DNA from 2 places in the Cellulosimicrobium sp. TH-20 genome. Region 1 is predicted to be linked to the other one. Evidence: predicted binding sites of a transcription regulator. Region 1 holds the regulator's gene; the other holds the start of a gene.

The links. The regulator Rex, encoded in region 1, represses fermentation and respiration genes when NADH is low (regulators of the CRP and FNR family bind a similar motif). The targets are predictions, from matches to a motif close to CTTGTGAANNNNTTCACAAG.
Region 2: a site for Rex is predicted at 4,313-4,332, ahead of pflB (formate C-acetyltransferase). Genes of this name have one in related genera too.

Annotation. Positions count from the first base shown of each region.
Region 1 is NZ_CP020857.1:4,075,483-4,085,146, reverse strand. Features, by position in the region: gene B8281_RS18260 (transcriptional regulator) at 1-407, shown strand, start outside; gene B8281_RS18255 (TrkA family potassium uptake protein) at 729-1,433, opposite strand; gene B8281_RS18250 (TrkH family potassium uptake protein) at 1,602-2,978, opposite strand; gene B8281_RS18245 (acetoin utilization protein AcuC) at 3,189-4,415, shown strand; gene B8281_RS18240 (30S ribosomal protein bS22) at 4,601-4,699, shown strand; gene B8281_RS18235 (HAD family phosphatase) at 4,794-5,666, opposite strand; gene B8281_RS18230 (glutaredoxin family protein) at 5,716-6,006, shown strand; gene B8281_RS18225 (redox-sensing transcriptional repressor Rex) at 6,063-6,737, shown strand; gene B8281_RS18220 (YceI family protein) at 6,858-7,409, opposite strand; gene B8281_RS18215 (MarR family winged helix-turn-helix transcriptional regulator) at 7,574-8,101, shown strand; gene B8281_RS18210 (histidine phosphatase family protein) at 8,173-8,844, shown strand; gene B8281_RS18205 (TlpA disulfide reductase family protein) at 9,056-9,631, shown strand.
Region 2 is NZ_CP020857.1:3,121,898-3,131,561, forward strand. Features, by position in the region: gene B8281_RS13875 (GrpB family protein) at 1-602, opposite strand, end outside; gene pflA (pyruvate formate-lyase-activating protein) at 735-1,727, opposite strand; gene pflB (formate C-acetyltransferase) at 1,748-4,063, opposite strand; gene B8281_RS13890 (glutamate--cysteine ligase) at 4,442-5,539, shown strand; gene dxs (1-deoxy-D-xylulose-5-phosphate synthase) at 5,630-7,552, opposite strand; gene B8281_RS13900 (GuaB1 family IMP dehydrogenase-related protein) at 7,756-9,207, shown strand; gene B8281_RS13905 (CoA pyrophosphatase) at 9,204-9,664, shown strand, end outside.

The DNA of each region.
Region 1 (9,664 bases):
TCGCCGACCACCTCGGCGTCCCGCCGGGCACGGCGCTGCATCACGTCCGCCTCCTCGTGCGTGCCGGGCTGCTCGAGCCCGCGGAGGTCCGCACGGGGGCGGGCGGGGCGCTCGAGCGGCCCTACCGCGCCACGGGCGCCACGTGGTGGCTCGACGACCCGCTGCGCGACGCCGAGCCCGGCGCGCGGTTCGGCCCCGTCGCCGCGGCGCTCGACGACGCCCTCGCCGCCGGTCCGGACGCCGTCACCACGTCTGCGGCGTTCTACCTGCACCTCTCCGACGACGACGTCGCCGAGCTCGACCGCCGTATCCTCGCCGTCCTCGACGAGTACGTCGCGACCGACGCCGACCGCCACGACCGCCCCCTGCACCGAGGCCTCTTCGTCCTGCACCGCCCACCCTCCTGACGACCGGCCGGACGAGCCGGGCAGGCCGACCGGCGAGGATCCCGGCGATGCGTGCCCCCACGCGGCGCGACAGCCTTGTGCCCCCCGTGGCACGACAGCGCCAGACCGACCCCGAGGGACCACCGGACCGAGGCCCGAACCGCGGGACGAAGGGCGACGGCCAGGACGAGCGGTGGGGTCGGACCGTGCGCGAAGGACGTCAAGGCGCACTCCTCAGACCTTCGCCCGGAAGACCAGGGCGACGGTGCGCCAGTCCGAGCGCACGGTCCGACCCCACCGCGGGCCCGACCCGCGGGCTGTGAACCCGATCGAACCCGACCCTCACGGCCGAGCGGCGAACCGCTCCAGGAGGTCGGCGTGACCCGACACGATGAGCAGGTCGTTCGCGCTGATCCGGGTCTCGGGGGTCGCGTAGAGGAACTCCTCGCCGGGCGACTTCACGCCGATCACGGTGACGCCGTACCGCTCGCGCACCTTCGACTGCGCGAGCGTGAACCCCTGCACCTCGCGGGGCGGCCGCATCTTGACGATCGTGAACCCGTCCTCGACCTCGATGTAGTCGAGCAGCTTCCCGGAGACGAGGTGCGCGACGCGTGAGCCGGCGTCGGCCTCGGGGAACACGACGTGGTGCGCGCCGATGCGCTGGAGGATGCGCCCGTGCTCCGCCGAGATCGCCTTGGCCCAGATCTGGGGCGTGCCGAGGTCGACGAGGTTTCCGGTGATGAGCACGCTCGCCTCGAGCGACGTGCCCACGCCCACGACCGCGACGGGGAAGTCGCGTGCGCCGAGCTGCTCGAGCGCGACCGGGTTGGAGGCGTCGGCCTCGACGAGCGGGAGCTGTCCGCTCCACTGGGCGACGAGGTCGGGGTCGCGCTCGACGGCGAGCACGTCCTGCCCGAGACGGTCCAGCGTCGCGGCGATCGCGGTCCCGAAGCGGCCGAGGCCGATGACGAGGACGCCCGCGTCCTTGCGCGGGGCCTTCGCCTCGTCCCGGCGCGCGCGCTCCGCGCGGCCGCGCTCGACGATGCGCTGGGCGACGGGGTCCGCGGACGCGCCGTCCTTCCCGTCGGCGGCGCGGGTGAACGGGTCGGTCACGGTGGGGCCTTTCGTCGGTCCGGTGGTGCGGTGTCTGGCGTGTCGGTGAGGTCTCGTGCGGCGGTCGCGTCCGGCGGTCGCGCCGCCGGGCGGGCCTGCTCACCCGATGATGGGGCGCTCCTCGGGGTAGCGCACGATGCGGCGGCGGTCGCGCAGGGCGAGCGCGGCGGCGAACGTCATGGTGCCCGTGCGCCCGACGAACATGAGCGCGATGAGGACGTACTTCCCGGCGTCGGGCAGGTCGGGCGTGATGCCGGTCGACAGGCCGACGGTCGCGAACGCGGAGATGGTCTCGAAGAGGATGACGTCGAGCGTCTCGCCGGTGATCTCCAGCAGGAGCAGGCTCGACAGGAGCACCGCCGTCGCGCCGACGAACGACACCGCGACCGCGAGCCGGAGGGTGTCGCGCGGGATGCGTCGCCCGAACGCCTCCATGTCCCGGTCGCCGCGGGCCTCGGACACGATGGCGATGAGCATGACGGCGAGCGTCGTGACCTTGATGCCGCCCGCGGTCGACGCGGAGCCGCCGCCGACGAACATCAGCGCGTCGGTGATGAGCCAGCTCGCCTCGTGCATGCCGCCGGTGTCCACGGTCGAGAAGCCGCCGGAGCGCGGCATGACGCCGGCGAAGAGCGACGCGAGCAGCTTCTCGCCGAGGTCGAGGGGCCCGAGGGTCCGCTGGTTCCCCCACTCGACGGCCGCGAAGAGCACCGTGCCTACGACGACGAGCGCCGCGCTCGTGGTGAGGGTGAGCTTGGTGTGCAGGCTCCACTTGGAGGCGCGGCGGCGGTTGCGCATGACGTTGAGGATGACGGGGAAGCCGAGGGACCCGATGAACACGCCGAGGATGATCGGCAGGCACAGCATCCAGTCGCCGACGTACGGCGCGAGACCGTGCTCCGTCGGGATGAACCCCGCGTTGTTGAAGGCGGAGATGCCGTAGAAGATGCCGTGCCACGCGGCCTCGCCGAACGTCTCCTCCAGCACGACGAACCGCGGCAGCAGGAGCAGCGCGATGAGGAGCTCGAGCGAGGTTGACGTGATGATGACGACCCGCACGAGCGAGCCGACCTCGCCGAGCCGCGTCGTCTTCGTCTCCGACGCGGTGAGGAGCTTCTGCGTGAGGCCGATGCGCCGGGACACGGCCATGCCGAGGATCGACGCGAGCGTCATGACGCCGAGGCCGCCGATCTTGATGCCGAGCAGGATGACGACCTGCCCGTACCCCGACCAGTAGGTCCCCGTGGGGACCACGACGAGACCGGTGACGCACACGGCGGACGTGGCGGTGAAGAACGCGTCGACGAACGGCGCGGACCGGCCGTTCGCCGTCGCCCAGGGCGCCATGAGCAGGGCGGTGAAGACGGCGATGACGGCGGCGAACACGGTGACGGCGAGGCGGGCGGGGGACTGCCGGGCGAGGCGGTCGACGATCTCCCGCCCCCGGAACAGGCGCCCGGTCATGCTCGTCGGCATGGAGCCTCCCTCACCACTCGCGCCACTCTGCCACGGGCCCGGTGGCCCGTCATGTCGCCGCTCCGGCGCCGGGACATCATGCCCGGTCGCGGGCCCGGACGCCGCACCGGGGCTCGTGGAGACCCGGCGGAACGCCCGGACCGGCGGCCCTGCGTGGTCCGGCGCGCGGTCGGTGGGGCGGGGGCGCGCCGTCGGGCGTTACCGTGAGCCATGCCCACGACCGACCCGACGTCGTCGCCCGCCCCGACCGGGGCGGCTGCGGCGCCCGGAGCCTGCGTCGTGTGGAGCCCCGAGCTCCTCGGCTACGACTTCGGTCCCGGCCACCCCATGGCGCCGGCCCGGCTCGACCTGACGATGGGGCTCGTGCGCGCCCTCGGCCTGCTCGACGACGACGCGGACCTGCGGGTCGTGCGGCCCGAGCCCGCGCCCGACGACGTGCTCGAGCTCGTGCACGAGCCCGCGTACGTCGCGGCGGTGCGCGCGGCGTCGGAGCACGGCACGCCCGACCCGGCCCGCGGCCTCGGCACCGAGGACGACCCGGTCTTCCGCGGGATGCACGAGGCCGCCGCGCGGATCGTCGCGGGCTCGTACGAGGCGGCGGGCGAGATCGCGGCGGGTCGCACCCGGCACGCGGTGAACGTCGCGGGCGGCATGCACCACGCGAAGGCGGGCGCGGCGTCGGGCTTCTGCGTCTACAACGACGCGGCCGTCGCGATCCGGCGCCTGCTCGACGACGGCGTCGAGCGCGTCGCGTACGTCGACCTCGACGCCCACCACGGCGACGGCGTCGAGGAGGCGTTCTGGGACGACCCGCGCGTCCTCACCGTCTCCGTCCACCAGAGCGGCGCGACGCTCTTCCCCGGGACGGGCCACCCGACCGACCTCGGGGGCCCCGGCGCCGAGGGGACGGCGGTCAACGTCGCGCTCCCGCGCCGCACCGACGGCGCCCGCTGGCTGCGCGCGGTCGACGCCGTCGTGCCGCCCGTGCTGCGCGCGTTCCGTCCCGAGGTGCTCGTCACCCAGCACGGGTGCGACGCGCACGGCGAGGACCCGTTGTCCGACCTCGACGTGTCCGTCGACGCGCAGCGCACGGCCGCCACCTGGATGCACGGGCTCGCGCACGAGCTGACCGACGGGCGGTGGCTCGCGCTCGGCGGGGGCGGGTACGCGATCGCGCGCGTCGTGCCGCTCGTGTGGTCGGCCGTCGTGGGGGAGGTCGTGCACCGGCCCGTCACCGCGGGCGTGCCCCTGCCCGCGGAGTGGCGCGAGCGCGTGGCGGAGGTCGCCGGGTTCGACGCGCCGCTCGCGTTCGGGCCCGAGGTCGAGGTCCGGCGGTGGAGCAGCGGGTACGACCCGGACGACGACGTCGACCGCGCCGTCGCGGCCACGCGCCGGGCCGTCTTCCCGCTGCTGGGCCTCGACGCGCACTTCGACTGAGACGCCCCGCGACCGGTCGCGTACCGGGGCACGGGCGCGAGCGGGTAGGCTAGGGGGCGGATTTCTCTCGTGTTGGTCGGCTTGCGGCGCCCTCGTGGTCGCCGGGGCCCCGATCAACCGTGGACCACCCGCGGCCGGTCGACCGGTCGCCGACCGACACGCCGCTCGAGCATTGCGAGGACCGTATGGGCTCCGTCATCAAGAAGCGCCGCAAGCGCATGGCCAAGAAGAAGCACCGCAAGCTGCTTCGCAAGACGCGTCACCAGCGTCGCAACAAGAAGTGACGTCGCGCGCGTCCTGACGCGCCGACCCGTCGTCGAGCCCGGTCCCTCCCGAGGGACCGGGCTCGACGCGTCTCCGGGCGCGGCCCGGGCGGGGTCAGAGGCGGGCGATGCGCCGGTCGACGGCGCGGCGCACCGAGCGCAGGACGAGCGCGGCGGCCCAGGCGGCGCCGGCCCAGCTCGCGGTGCGGACGCTGCTGCGGGCGACGCGGCGGCGGCGCCCGCGGAACTCGCGGATGGGCCAGCCGACGTCCTGCGCGTGGCGGCGCAGGCGGGCGTCCGGGTTGATGGGGCACGGGTGCCCCACGGCCTCCATCATCGTGACGTCGTTGAGCGAGTCGCCGTACGCGTACGACGCCTCGAGGTCGATGTCCTCGCGCTCGGCGAGCGCCCGCACCCCGGCAGCCTTCGCGCGGCCGTGCATCATGTCGCCGACGAGCCGTCCCGTGTAGAAGCCGTCCTCGTGCTCCGCGACGGTGCCGAGTGCGCCCGTCGTCCCGAGCCGGCGCGCGATGAGCTCGCCGATCTCGACGGGGGTCGCGGAGACGAGCCACACCTGGTGCCCGGCGGCGAGGTGCTCGTCGAGCAGGCGGCGCGTGCCGGGGTAGATGCGCAGCGACAGGACGGTGTCGTAGACCTCCTCGCCGATCGCGGTGACCTCGGCGACGGAGCGCCCCGCGATGAGCGCGAGCGCGCGCGACCGGATGCGGTCGATCTGCTGCTTGTTCTCGCCGAACACGAGGTACCGGGCCTGGTGCACGGCGAAGCGCACGATGTCGAGCGTCGAGAAGAACTCGCGCTGGTACAGGGCGCGCGCGAGGTGGAACGACGAGGCGCCGCGGATGATCGTGTTGTCGACGTCGAAGAACGCGGCGGTGCGGTGCGGCGGCCCGGGCGCGCGCGCGGGCGCCTCCTCGGGGAGCGTCGGCCGGGAGGTCGGGTCGGGGCCCGGGCCGGGAGACGTCGCCATGCCTCCACTCTAGGCGGTCGGCCTGCCGGGGCCTCGTACCCTGGGAGGCGTGAGCACCTCCGACGCCCCCGCCCCCGTCCTGCTGTTCGGCCGCGCGGGCTGTCACCTGTGCGACGACGCGCGGACGGTCGTCGAGGCCGTGTGCGCCGAGGCGGGCGTCGCGTGGGCGGAGGTCGACCTGGACGCGCCGGGCACGGACCCGGCCCTGCGCGAGCAGTACGGCGAGTACGTGCCGGTCGTCACGGTCGGCGGGGTGCAGCAGGGGTTCTGGCGCGTGGACGCGCGCCGGCTGGCGCGTGCGGTGGCCCGGATTTCGGCGCCGCGCGCGGACCTGGGATGATTCCTCCCGTGGAGCGTGACCGTCGACGAGGACGGTCCCTGGACGACGGAGTGACGGTGGCTGAGCAGGTAGTCGGTGAGGTGACGGCGCCGGGGATCCCGAGCGCGACGGTGGCGCGGCTCCCGTCCTACCTGCGCGCGCTGCGGGACCTCGTGGCGCGGGGCGTCGGGACGACGTCGTCGGTCGAGCTCGCGGAGCTGTCCGGCGTGGGCCCGGCCCAGCTGCGCAAGGACCTGTCGTTCCTCGGCTCGTTCGGCACGCGCGGCGTGGGCTACGACGTCGACTCGCTCGCGCAGTACATCACCGAGGCCCTGGGCCTCGTCGACGAGCACCGCATCGCGATCGTCGGGATCGGCAACCTGGGGCACGCGCTCGCGAACTACTCGGGCTACGAGCAGCGCGGCTTCCACGTGGCGGCGCTCCTCGACGCGTCGCCGGACGTCGTCGGGACGCGGGCCGCGGGCCTCGTCGTCGAGCACGTCGACGCGCTCGAGGAGGTCGTGGAGCGCGAGAAGGTGTCGATCGTCGTCCTCGCGACGCCCGCGGCGCACGCGCAGGCGGTCGCGGACCGCGTGGTCGCGGCGGGGGTGCGCGAGATCCTCAACTTCGCGCCGCGTGCGCTCCAGGTCCCGGCGGACGTCGACGTGCGCGGCGTCGACGTCGGCAGCGAGCTGCAGATCCTCGCGTTCCACTCGCAGGCCCGCGCCCTCGCGGCGTCGCAGGAGCGCTGAGCGGCCCCGGCGTCCGGACCCGGGGACGACGAAGGGCCGCGTGCCGGTGCACGCGGCCCCTCGGGGCGGCTCCCCTGCCGGAGGGTGCCGGTCTCGCCCGGGACGTGCCCGGGACGACGGTCAGGCCTGCTTGATGGCCGAGACGTCGAGCGCGATCTTGATCTTGTCGCCGACGAGCACCCCGCCGGTCTCGAGCGCGGCGTTCCAGGTGAGGCCGAACTCCTTGCGCGAGATCTCGGTGGTCGCCTCGAAGCCGGCGCGCGGGTTGCCGAACGGGTCGGTCGCGGTGCCCGCGAACTCCGTCTCGAGCTCGACCGGCTTGGTGACGCCGTTGATCGTCAGGTCGCCGGCCACGACGTAGTCGTCGCCGTCGCCCGTGATGCGCGTCGACGTGAACGTCCACGTCGGCTTGTTCTCCGCGTCCCAGAAGTCGGCGCTGCGCAGGTGGTTGTCGCGGTTCTCGTCGCCCGTGCTCACGGACGCGGCGTCGAGCTGGGCGGTCACGGACGTCGACTCGAGGTCGTCGCCGACGGTGATCGTGCCGTCGGTGATCGCGAGGGTGCCGCGGACCTTCGAGATCCCGGCGTGGCGGACGGTGAACGACGCCTGCGAGTGCGACGCGTCGAGGGCGTAGGTACCGGTCGTGAGGCCGGCGGGCAGCGACGAGGCCATGGGTGCTCCTGCGGGTGGTCGGGGTCCGGGCGGACCAAGTGGTTGAACGTTCAACTTCGGAACGAGCGTATCAACAGCACCCCTCGGTCCGTCTATTCCCGTGGGGTGGAACAATGTTCGCGACGCCCCCACGCCCCCGACCGCCCCCGCACCGCCGAGGACCCATGACCCGCAACGACGTCGACACCCCGACGGCGAGCACCGTCCGCACCCCCGCAGCCCCCGCCGCCGAGCCGCGCTGGCTCGACGCGGAGCAGCAGCGCCTGTGGCGCGCGTACCTCGACGGGACCGTGCGCTTCATCGAGGCGCTCGGCCGGGACCACGAGGAACGGTCCGAGGTGTCGCTCAACGAGTACGAGCTGCTCGTGCGTCTCTCCGAGAGCCCCGACCACACCCTGCGCATGTCGGCGCTCGCGGACGGGCTCGCCCGCTCGCGCAGCCGCGTGACGCACACCGTCGCGCGCATGGAGGCGCGCGGACTGGTCCGGCGCTCCGCGAGCTCGGGCGACCGTCGGGGCGTGAACTGCGCGATGACGAGCGAGGGCTACCGCGTGCTCGTCGCGTCGGCGCCCGCCCACGTGGCGGCCGTGCGCCGGTACCTGGTCGACGTGCTCACGCCGGAGCAGTTCCGGGCGCTGGGCGAGGCGATGGCGGCCGTCGCGGAGGCGTGCAAGGCCGACCGCGACGCCTGACCACCCGTCCCGGCCCGTCGCACCGGCTCGCGGTGGCGTGCGCTCGCCCCGAGTGCGGGACACTGGTGGGCATGGTCTCCACCATCGTCCACCTCCTGCGCCACGGCGAGGTCCACAACCCCGACGGCGTCCTCTACGGCCGGATCCCCGGCTACCACCTCTCCGAGCGCGGCCACGAGATGGCCCGCCGCGTCGCCGCGCACCTCGCGGGCGAGCCCGGGCCCGACGGCACGTCGCGCCCCCGCGCCGACCTCACGGTCGTCGTGGCCTCGCCGCTGCAGCGCGCGCAGGAGACCGCGACGCCTGCCGCCGAGGCGTTCGGGCTCGAGCTGGGCACGGACGAGCGGCTCATCGAGGCCGCGAACCACTTCGAGGGCAAGACCTTCGGCGTCGGGGACGGCTCGCTGCGGCACCCGCAGCACTGGCCCTACCTGTGGAACCCGTTCCGCCCCTCGTGGGGCGAGCCGTACGTGGAGCAGGTCGCGCGCATGCGGGCCGCCGTCGCCGACGCGCGGGACAAGGCGGCCGGGCACGAGGCGCTGCTCGTCAGCCACCAGCTCCCGGTGTGGCTCACGCGCCTGAGCTTCGAGAACCGCCGGCTCTGGCACGACCCGCGCAAGCGCGAGTGCTCGCTCGCGTCGCTCACGTCGCTGCACTTCGAGGACGACCGCCTGGTCGGCCTCCACTACACCGAGCCGGTCGCGGACCTCCTCCCGGGCGCGGCGACCGTCTCCGGGGCGTGACGTCGGTCATGTCCAGCGCTGTCGCCACGGCCGTCGCGTCCGAACTGCACGGTTCGGGCGTGGCGGAGGTCACGTCTCTCAGGTCCCGTTCAGGAAGCGCGGGCAGGGTGCGTCCCGTGATGCCGTCGTGACCGCCGACTCGCGCGCGCGTGCCGCGCGCCCCCTCTCCGTCGAGGCGCGGGCCGCTGCCCTGCCGTCGCGTCGGCGACCCGTGCGCCGTGCGCTGACGGGCGCCGTCGTGCTCGCCGCGGCCCTCGGTCTCGCGGCGTGCGCGCAGGACTCCGGCGCCTCGACCGACGTCGTGGGGCAGGGCTTCGTCTCGGGCGACGGGTCGGTCCGCACGTGGGACGCCGACGAGCGCGGCGACGTCGTCGCGCTCACGGGCACGGACTACGAGGGCGAGCAGGTCGACACGAGCGCGTGGCTCGGGGACGTCGTCGTGCTCAACACCTGGTACGCGGCGTGCGCGCCGTGCCGGGCCGAGGCGCCCGACCTCGTGGCGCTCGCCAACGACCGCGCCGACGACGGCGTGCAGGTGCTCGGGATCAACACGACCGACGAGGCGGGCGCCGCCCAGGCGTTCCAGCGCCGGTTCGACGTCCCCTACCCGTCGATCGACGACCGTTCCGGCGAGGTCGTCGCGGCGCTCTCGGGCACCGTCCCGCTCCAGGCCGTGCCGTCCACCGTCGTGCTCGACCGCGAGGGCCGCGTCGCGGCGCGCGTCATCGGGCTCGTCGAGGGCTCGACGCTCACCGCCCTGGTCGACGACGTCCTCGCCGAGGGCTGACCGTGCCCGTCCTCACGCCCCTCGCCGCCGCGG
Region 2 (9,664 bases), 950 kb from region 1:
TCCGCCGTCCAGCGCTCCATCCGGGACTGCGCCGCGTCGAGGAACGCCGTCTTGTCGCGCGTGTAGTCGTCGTAGTCGTCGGCGTCCGCGTGGCGCGCGGCGAGGTCGCGCTTCGTCGCCTCGTACGCCGCGGCCTCGGCGGGGACGGCGCGCAGCCAGTCGCGGAACGCGACGACGTACGCCGCGAACGGCGAGTCGAGGCGCCGGACGTGCAGGATCACGGGCGGCTCACCCTCGTCACCGGGGCGGGTGAGCAGGCGCTTGGCGTAGAGCTCGGGGGCGGGGTCGGCGCCCGGGCGCGGGACGTCCCGGTACACGCCGGGCGAGTCGGGGCGCGCCCCGCGCTCGATCGAGAACCCGAGCGGCCCGAGCGCAGCGTCGAGCTCCGGCTCGGAGGGCAGCGGCGCGACGCGCACCTGGAGGTCGATGATCGGCTTCGCCGCGAGCCCGGGGACGGCCGTCGACCCGATGTGCTCGACGACGACCGGGCCCGTGCCGTCGGGGCTCGCGAGGTCGGCGAGCGCGCCGGCGACGCGCTCCGTCCACCGCCTCCCGGCGTCGATCCATCGGGGGTCGTGGGCGTCGACGGTCGCTGCAGGCACCCGCGCACCCTACGACCCGACCCCGCCCCGGGGAGCGCGCACCCGCCGAGACGGGAGAAGTGGCCCCGGGAGCACGGCGGTCCGGGGCCACCTCTCCCGTCTCGGCGAGCGGGCGCTCGTCGGCGGGTCGGGTCAGTACGTCGTCAGGCCGTGGGCGCGGAACTGGCCGCGCACGCGCTCGGTGAGCTCGGCCGACGGCGCGGGCGTGTCGTCGAGCTCGTAGGTGCGCCCGAGCGCGTCCCACTTGTCGCGGCCCATCTGGTGGAAGGGCAGCACCTCGACGCGCGTCACCGTGCCGGGCCGGATCGCGTTGAGCGACGCCGCGTACGCGGCGACCTTCTCGACGTTGTCCGGGTGGTCGGTGAGGCCCGGGACGAGCACGAAGCGCACCCAGACCTCGGGCGCGTGGCCGGTGAGCCCGCGCTCGGCGATCCGCCGCCCGAACCGCAGGGTCGGCTCGAGGTCGCGGCTCGTGACCTTCGTGTAGGTCTCCGGGTCGCCGGACTTCACGTCGAGCAGCACGAGGTCGGTGTCGTCGAGCATCGCGTCGGTCGCGTTCGCACCGAGGAAGCCGGACGTGTCGAGCGCGGTGTGCACGCCCATCGCCTTCGCACCGCGCAGGACGCGCGCCGCGAACGCGGGCTGCATGAGCACCTCGCCGCCCGAGAGCGTGAGCCCCCCGTGGGTGGCCCGGAAGACGGGAAGGTAGCGCCGGACGCGCCCGAGGAGCTCGTCCGCCGTGACGGGCCTGCCGTCCTTCATCGCGAACGTGTCGGGGTTGTGGCAGTACAGGCACCGCAGCGGGCACCCGTTGAGGAACACGGTGAGCCGGGTCCCCGGCCCGTCCACGGCGGTGACGAGCTCCCAGGAGTGGACCGAGCCGAGCTCGCCCGCGCGCATCGCCGCGAGCTTGTCGGCCCGGTCCACGTCCGCGACCGTCAGCCCGTCCAGGCCCGCGCCGGCCCGGCGCGCGTGGCCCACGGGCGCGCCCGACGCCGCGGGCTCGGCCGCGGAGGTCGGGACGCCCGGGACCTCGAGGCGCGTGGCGTCGTCGGGCAGGGTGCCCCCGGCGACGCCGCACCCGCGCGACGGGCGGAGGGCGGGGCCGGGAAGGGTGACGGTCATGGCTGGCTCCTCAGCGCTCGTCAGAGCGCGCCGTGGAAGGTGCGCGAGAGCACGTCCAGCTGCTGCTCGCGCGTGAGGCGGACGAAGTTCACCGCGTACCCGGACACGCGGATCGTCAGCTGCGGGTAGTTCTCCGGGTGGTCCATGGCGTCCAGGAGCGTCTCGCGGTTCAGCACGTTGACGTTCATGTGGTACCCCTCGGACCCGATGTAGGCGTCCAGGAGGCCGGCGAGGTTGGTGACCTGCTCCTCCTTGGTGCGCCCGAGGCCGCTCGGCACGACCGTGTTGGTCAGCGAGATGCCGTCCTGCGCCTCGTCGTACGGCAGCTTGGCCACCGACAGCGCCGAGGCGAGCATGCCGTGCGTGTCGCGCCCGTTCATCGGGTTGGCACCCGGGGCGAACGGCTCGCCGGCGCGGCGGCCGTCGGGCGTGTTGCCCGTCGCCTTCCCGTACACGACGTTCGACGTGATCGTCAGGACCGACTGCGTGGGCACCGCGTCACGGTACGTCGGGTGCGTGCGCACCTTCGCCATGAACCGCTCGACGAGGTCGACGGCGATCGCGTCGGCCCGGTCGTCGTCGTTGCCGAACGTCGGGTACTCGCCCTCGGTGACGTAGTCGACGACGAGGCCGCGCTCGTCGCGGACGACGGAGACCTTCGCGTGCTTGATCGCCGACAGCGAGTCCGCGGCGACGGACAGGCCCGCGATGCCGCACGCCATGGTCCGCAGCACGTCCTTGTCGTGCAGCGCCATCTCGATGCGCTCGTACGCGTACTTGTCGTGCGACCAGTGGATGCAGTTGAGCGCCTCGACGTACGTCGCGGCCAGCCAGTCCATCGTCGCGTCGAACTTCGCCATGACGTCGTCGAAGTCGAGCACGTCGCCCTCGACGGGCGCCGCCACGGGCGAGACCTGCTTGCCGGAGATCTCGTCGCGGCCGCCGTTGATCGCGTAGAGCAGCGTCTTGGCGAGGTTCACGCGAGCGCCGAAGAACTGCATCTGCTTGCCGACCCGCATCGGGGACACGCAGCACGCGATCGCCGCGTCGTCGCCCCAGTGCTGGCGGATGAGCTCGTCCGACTCGTACTGCACGGCCGAGGTGTCGATCGAGACCTGCGCGCAGTAGTCCTTGAAGCCCTGCGGCAGCTCCGGGCTCCAGAAGACGGTCATGTTCGGCTCCGGGGCCGGGCCGAGGTTGTAGAGCGTCTGGAGGAACCGGAACGAGTTCTTCGTGACGAGCGGGCGCCCGTCCTCGCCCATGCCGCCGATCGTCTCGGTGACCCACGTCGGGTCGCCGGAGAACAGGGCGTCGTACTCGGGTGTGCGCAGGAACCGCACGATGCGGAGCTTGATGACGAAGTCGTCGATGATCTCCTGCGCCTCGGACTCCGTGATGCGGCCGGCCTCGAGGTCGCGGTCGATGAACACGTCGAGGAACGTCGACGTGCGGCCGAGCGACATCGCGGCGCCGTTCTGCTCCTTCACCGCGGCGAGGTAGGCGAAGTAGAGCCACTGCACGGCCTCGCGGGCCGTCGTCGCCGGGCCGGAGATGTCGTAGCCGTACGAGGCCGCCATCTCCTTGAGCTCGCCCAGCGCGCGGATCTGCTCCGCGTGCTCCTCGCGCTCGCGCACGACCTTCTCGCTGAAGGGCTGCGTGTCGAGACCGAGCTTGTCGAGCTTCTTCGCGGCGATCAGCGCGTCGACGCCGTAGAGCGCGACGCGGCGGTAGTCGCCGATGATCCGGCCGCGGCCGTAGGCGTCGGGCAGGCCCGTGATGATGTGCGAGCTGCGGGCCGCGCGCACGTTCGGCGGGTAGACGTCGAACACGCCCTGGTTGTGCGTCTTGCGGTACTCGGTGAAGACCTTCCGCAGGGTCTCGTCGACCTCGTAGCCGTACGTCTCCAGCGCGCCCTCGACCATGCGCCAGCCGCCGTTCGGCATGATCGCGCGCTTGAGCGGGGCGTCGGTCTGCAGACCGACGATCACCTCGTGCGCCTTGTCGATGTAGCCCGGCGCGTGCGCCGTGATGCCGGCGGGCGTGCGGGTGTCCACGTCGTAGATCCCCATCTCCCGCTCCTCCGGGAACATGGCGGACAGCGTGCTCCAGATGCCCGTCGTGCGCTCCGTGGGGCCGGCGAGGAACGACGCGTCGCCCGTGTACGGGCGGTAGTTGCGCTGGATGAAGTCGCGCACGTCGACCGTGTCGCGCCACGGGCCGTCGGTGAAGCCCTCCCACGCAGGGACGTGCGCGGTGTCGCGCTGCGGGTCGACGGCGCCCGCCCCCGTCGCGCGGCCGCCGCTCGTCGTGCCGGTTGCCTCGGAAACGCTGGTCATCTGGACCTCCCTCGTGCCTGACGCGCGGGTCCGCGCGCCGGCCGGACCCGCCGGCCTCGCGAGGTCCCGGGTGGGGCCCTCGGCCGAGGTTCCGACGGGCTCCTTCGCCACCTCCAGGCTAGGTTCCCGGAGCCCGTGGCGGAGGCGTTCGGGACCGCCCGGGGACCTAGGTCCCGAGGCGGGCGGGACCCCGCAGGAATGGCGGGATCCCGCGGTTCCTCGCCCCCTCAAGCCCCGTGTCGAGGACGTCTTGTGATGACCTTCACAAGCCCCCGGCCCCTCCCGCCGGGGACCCCGCGCCGCCGTCGTGACGCACGACACGGGCGCCCGTCACACGCTCGCCGGACGTGCCGCGCGCATCCGTGTGAGACTGCCCGGGTGAAACGCACCGTAGGGGTCGAGGAAGAGTTCCTGCTCGTCGGCGACGACGGGCAGCCCGTCGCCCGCGCGGCCGAGGCCCTCGAGGCCTCCGGCACCGACGACAAGGGCGGAGGCACCGGCTCGCTGGAGTCGGAGTTCATGGAGGAGCAGCTCGAGACGGCGACGCACCCGCGCCGCGAGATCGACGAGCTCGCGACCGAGATCCGCGAGGGCCGGCGTCGCGCCCAGGAGGCCGCGGACCGCGTCGGGGCCCGGGTCGCCGCGCTCTCGACGTCTCCCCTGCCGTTCGAGGGCACGACCGTGTCGCGCCTGCGCTACCTCGAGGCGCGCGCCGCGTTCGGCCTCACCGCGCGCGAGCAGCTCACGAGCGGCTGCCACGTGCACGTCGCCGTCGCGGACGACACCGAGGGCGTCGCGGTGCTCGACCGGATCGGGCCGTGGCTCGCGACGCTCCTCGCGCTGAGCACGAACTCGCCCTTCTGGCAGGGCCAGGACAGCGGGTACGCGAGCTTCCGGTCGCAGGTCTGGTCGCGCTGGCCCACCTCGGGCCCGACACGCGCGTTCGGCTCGCCCGAGGCGTACCGCGCGGCGGTCGACGGCCTCGTCGCGACCGGGACGATCCTCGACGAGAACATGGTCTACTTCGACGCCCGCCTGTCGTCGCGCTACCCCACGGTCGAGATCCGCGTCGCGGACGTGTGCCTCGACCCGGACACCGCGACGCTGCTCGCGGCGCTCGCCCGCGGCCTCGTCGAGACGGCGGCCCGCGAGTCCGCCGACGGCGCGCCCGCGCCCGAGCTGCGGCCCGAGATCCTGCGCACCGCGTCCTGGCGCGCCGGCCGCTCGGGCCTCGAGGAGGACCTCGTCTCGCCCCTCACCTGGCGCCCGGCCCCCGCGCACGACGTCGTGGGCCAGCTCGTCGCGCACGTGCGCGACGCGCTCGTCGACGCCGGGGACCTGGACGCGGTGACCGAGCTGCTCGGGCGCCTGTGGTCCGGGGGCAACGGCGCCGCCCGGCAGCGCGCGTGGCACGCGGCGTCCGGCGGCGACCTGCGCGCCGTCGTCGAGCAGGCGGTCGAGGTCACCCACTCCTGACCGACGCGACGGCCCGCGGCGCACCTGCGCCGCGGGCCGTCCGCGTGTCCGGAGCCGCGCACCCGGGAGCCGGGTGCGCGGCAGGGGTCGTCAGCCGCGTGCGAGCGCCGCGAGCGCGTCCAGCACGTCGCGCGCGACGTCTGCCCCGGTGAGGCGGTACGCGGACACGACCTGATCGCGCGTGGCGTGGTCGAGGAACTGCGCCGGGAGGCCGATCGGGTGCACGGGCGTGCGCACGCCCGACTCCAGCGCCCGCTGGGCCAGCAGCGCGCCGACCCCGCCGTCCGCGACGCCGTCCTCCACCGTCACGACGAGGTCGTGCTCCCCGGCGAGCTTGACGAGCGCGCTCGGCATCGGGAGCACCCACGTGGGCGACGCGACCGTGACGTCGACGCCGTGCGCGGTGAGCGACTCCCCGGCGTCGAGCGCGACGCGGGCCATCGAGCCCAGGCCGACGAGCAGGACGCGGCGCGGACCACCCGGCGCCGCCGCGGCGGGAGCGGCCTCGTCGCCCGCGCCCGCAGGCACCGCGAGCAGGTCCACGCCGTCGACGGACTCGACGGCGGGCAGGGCGTCCGAGAGCGCGCCCTTCGGGTACCGCACGACCGTCGGGGCGTCGTCGACGTCCACGGCCTCGCGCAGCGCGGTCCGCAGGGTCTCCTCGTCGCGCGGCGCGGCCAGGCGCAGGCCCGGCACGATGCGCAGCATCGCCATGTCCCACATGCCGTTGTGGCTCGCGCCGTCGTCGCCCGTGATGCCCGCGCGGTCGAGCACGAACGTCACGCCGGCCTTGTGCAGCGCGACGTCCATGAGCACCTGGTCGAACGCGCGGTTGAGGAACGTCGCGTACACCGCGACCACCGGGTGCAGCCCGGCGAACGCCATGCCGGCCGCGGACGTCGCGGCGTGCTGCTCCGCGATCCCGACGTCGAACGTGCGCTCGGGGAACGCCTGCGAGAACGGCTTGAGACCGACCGGCTCGAGCATCGCCGCGGTGATCGCGACGACGTCGGACCGCCGGCGCCCGATCTGGACGATCTCGTCGGCGAAGACGCTCGTCCAGCCGAAGCGCGAGGGCGCGACCGGGAGCCCGGTCTCCGGGTGGATCTTGCCCACGGCGTGGAAGCGGTCGGCGACGTCCTGCTCGGCCGGCGTGTAGCCGCGGCCCTTCTCGGTGAGCGCGTGCACGATCACGGGCGCGCCGTACGCCTTCGCGCGGCGCAGCGCGTGCTCCATGGCCTCGACGTCGTGGCCGTCGACCGGCCCGACGTACTTGATGCCGAGGTCCTCGAACATGCCCTGGGGCGCGACGACGTCCTTGAGGCCCTTCTTCAGGCCGTGCAGCCACTCGTACGCGAACCGCCCGGGCGCCCCGGACCGGTTGAGGGTGCGCTTGCCCCACTGCAGGAAGCTCTCGTAGCCGTGCGTGGTGCGCAGCGTCGACAGGTGGTGCGCGAGGCCGCCGATCGTGGGCGAGTACGAGCGCCCGTTGTCGTTGACGACGACCACGAGCCGGCGGTCCTGGCTCTCCGCGATGTTGTTGAGCGCCTCCCAGGCCATGCCGCCGGTGAGCGCGCCGTCGCCGATGACCGCGACGACGTGCCGGTCGGTGAGGCCGCGCACGACGTTCGCCTTCGCGATGCCGTCGCCCCACGAGAGCGCGGTGGACGCGTGCGAGTTCTCGACGACGTCGTGCTCGGACTCGGCGCGCGACGGGTACCCGGACAGCCCGCCCTGCTTGCGCAGCGCGGAGAAGTCCTGGCGCCCCGTGAGGAGCTTGTGCACGTAGGACTGGTGGCCCGTGTCGAACACGAAGGTGTCCGTGGGCGAGGAGAACACGCGGTGCATCGCGATGGTCAGCTCCACGACCCCGAGGTTCGGGCCGAGGTGGCCGCCCGTGCGGGAGACGGAGTCGACGAGGAACGCCCGGATCTCCGCGGCGAGCTCGCGCGCCTGCCCCGGGGTCAGCCGTTGCACGTCCTCGGGCGAGGTGATCGTGCCAAGCAGGCTCATGCAGATGCTCCGTTCCGTTCCCGTGCGACCAGCCCGACAACTCTAGGCCGTCCGGGCCGATGACCTGCGCCGCGGTGCGCCGGGCGACGGGACCTTCACGTCATTGACGCACACTCGCGCCGCGGACGCACGGACGCGACGTTCGTGGAATTCTCCTTCCGCAGTGCGGACAACGGCGGGATGCGACCTCGTAGGATGGAGCCATGCGCTTCCTGCCCGGACAGTCCCCCGCGACCGACCTCACCTACGGCGACGTCTTCCTCGTCCCGTCGCGCTCCGAGGTCGCGTCGCGCTTCGACGTCGACCTCTCCTCCGCCGACGGCACGGGCACGACCATCCCCGTCGTCGTCGCCAACATGACGGCCGTCGCGGGGCGCCGCATGGCGGAGACCGTGTCGCGCCGCGGCGGGATCGCGATCATCCCGCAGGACGTGCCGACCGACGTCGTGGCGGACGTCGTCGCGGACGTGAAGTCCAAGGACCCCGTCATCGAGACGCCCGTCGTCGTCGGCCCGCACGACACCGTCCACACCGCCCTCACGCTCATCGGCAAGCGCGCGCACGGCGCCGCGGTCGTCGTGGACGGCGGGCGACCGGTCGGCGTGGTCACGGAGGCCGACTGCGCCGACGTCGACCGCTTCACCCAGGTCCACCAGGTGATGACCGACCACCCCCTCGTCCTCGACGCCTCCGTGCTCGACGGCGGTCGTGCCGGGCTCGAGGCGGCCTACGAGCAGCTCCACACCGCTCGCCTCAAGGTCGCGCCCGTGACGCGCGACGGCGCGCTCGTCGGCGTCCTCACGCGCAAGGGCGCGCTGCGCTCGTCGGTCTACGCGCCCGCGCTCGACGACGCCGGGCGCCTGCGGGTCGGCGCCGCCGTCGGGATCAACGGCGACGTCGCGGCGAAGGCGAAGGAGCTCCTCGCGGCCGGGGTGGACGTGCTCGTCGTGGACACGGCGCACGGCCACCAGGCCAAGATGCTCCAGGCGCTCGACGCCGTGCGCTCGGTGGGCCCGGACGTCCCCGTCGTGGCGGGCAACGTCGTCACCGCCGACGGCGTGCGCGACCTCGTCGCGGCGGGTGCGGACATCGTCAAGGTGGGCGTGGGGCCGGGCGCCATGTGCACCACGCGCATGATGACGGCCGTCGGCCGCCCGCAGTTCTCCGCGGTGCTGGAGTGCGCCGCCGCGGCGCGCGAGCTCGGCAAGCACGTCTGGGCCGACGGCGGCGTGCGCCACCCGCGCGACGTCGCCCTCGCGCTCGCCGCGGGCGCCTCGCAGGTGATGATCGGCTCGTGGTTCGCGGGCACCTACGAGTCCCCGGGCGACCTGCACGACGACGGCACGGGCCGCCTGTACAAGGAGAGCTTCGGCATGGCGTCGGCGCGCGCCGTCGCCGCCCGCACCGCGGGCGGCTCGCCGTTCGACCGCGCCCGCAAGGCGCTGTACGAGGAGGGCATCAGCTCGAGCCGCATGTTCCTCGACCCGCAGCGGCCCGGCGTCGAGGACCTGCTCGACCAGACCACGTCCGGGCTGCGCAGCTCCGCGACCTACGCCGGGGCGTCGAGCCTCGCCGAGTTCGCGGACCGCGCCGTCGTGGGCGTGCAGTCGGCCGCGGGCTACGAGGAGGGCCGCCCGCTCCCGGTGAGCTGGTGACGACCCCGCCCGAGGCTGCGCGCGCGTCGGCGCGCGCGCAGCTCGCGACCCTCGCCCGGGACGGCGGCGCCTGGCCCGAGCCGTGGCGCCACGCCGTCGGGACGCTGCGCCCGGACGCGCGCGACGCCGCCGTGCTGCTGCTCTTCGGCGTCCTCGACGGGGTGCCCGCGGAGCACCCGGCCGCGGCCGTCCCCGCCGACCTCGACGTGCTCCTGCTCGCGCGCGCGACGACGCTCGGCCACCACCCGGGCCAGGTCGCGTTCCCGGGCGGCCGGCTCGAGCCCGACGACGACGGCCCCGTGGGCGGCGCGCTGCGCGAGGCCGAGGAGGAGACGGGCCTCGACCCGGACGGCGTCGAGGTGCTCGGCACGCTCGGTCGGCTGCCCGTGCCGGTGAGCAACCACGTCGTCACGCCCGTGCTCGGGTGGTGGGCCCGGCCCACCCCGGTCCGCGCCGT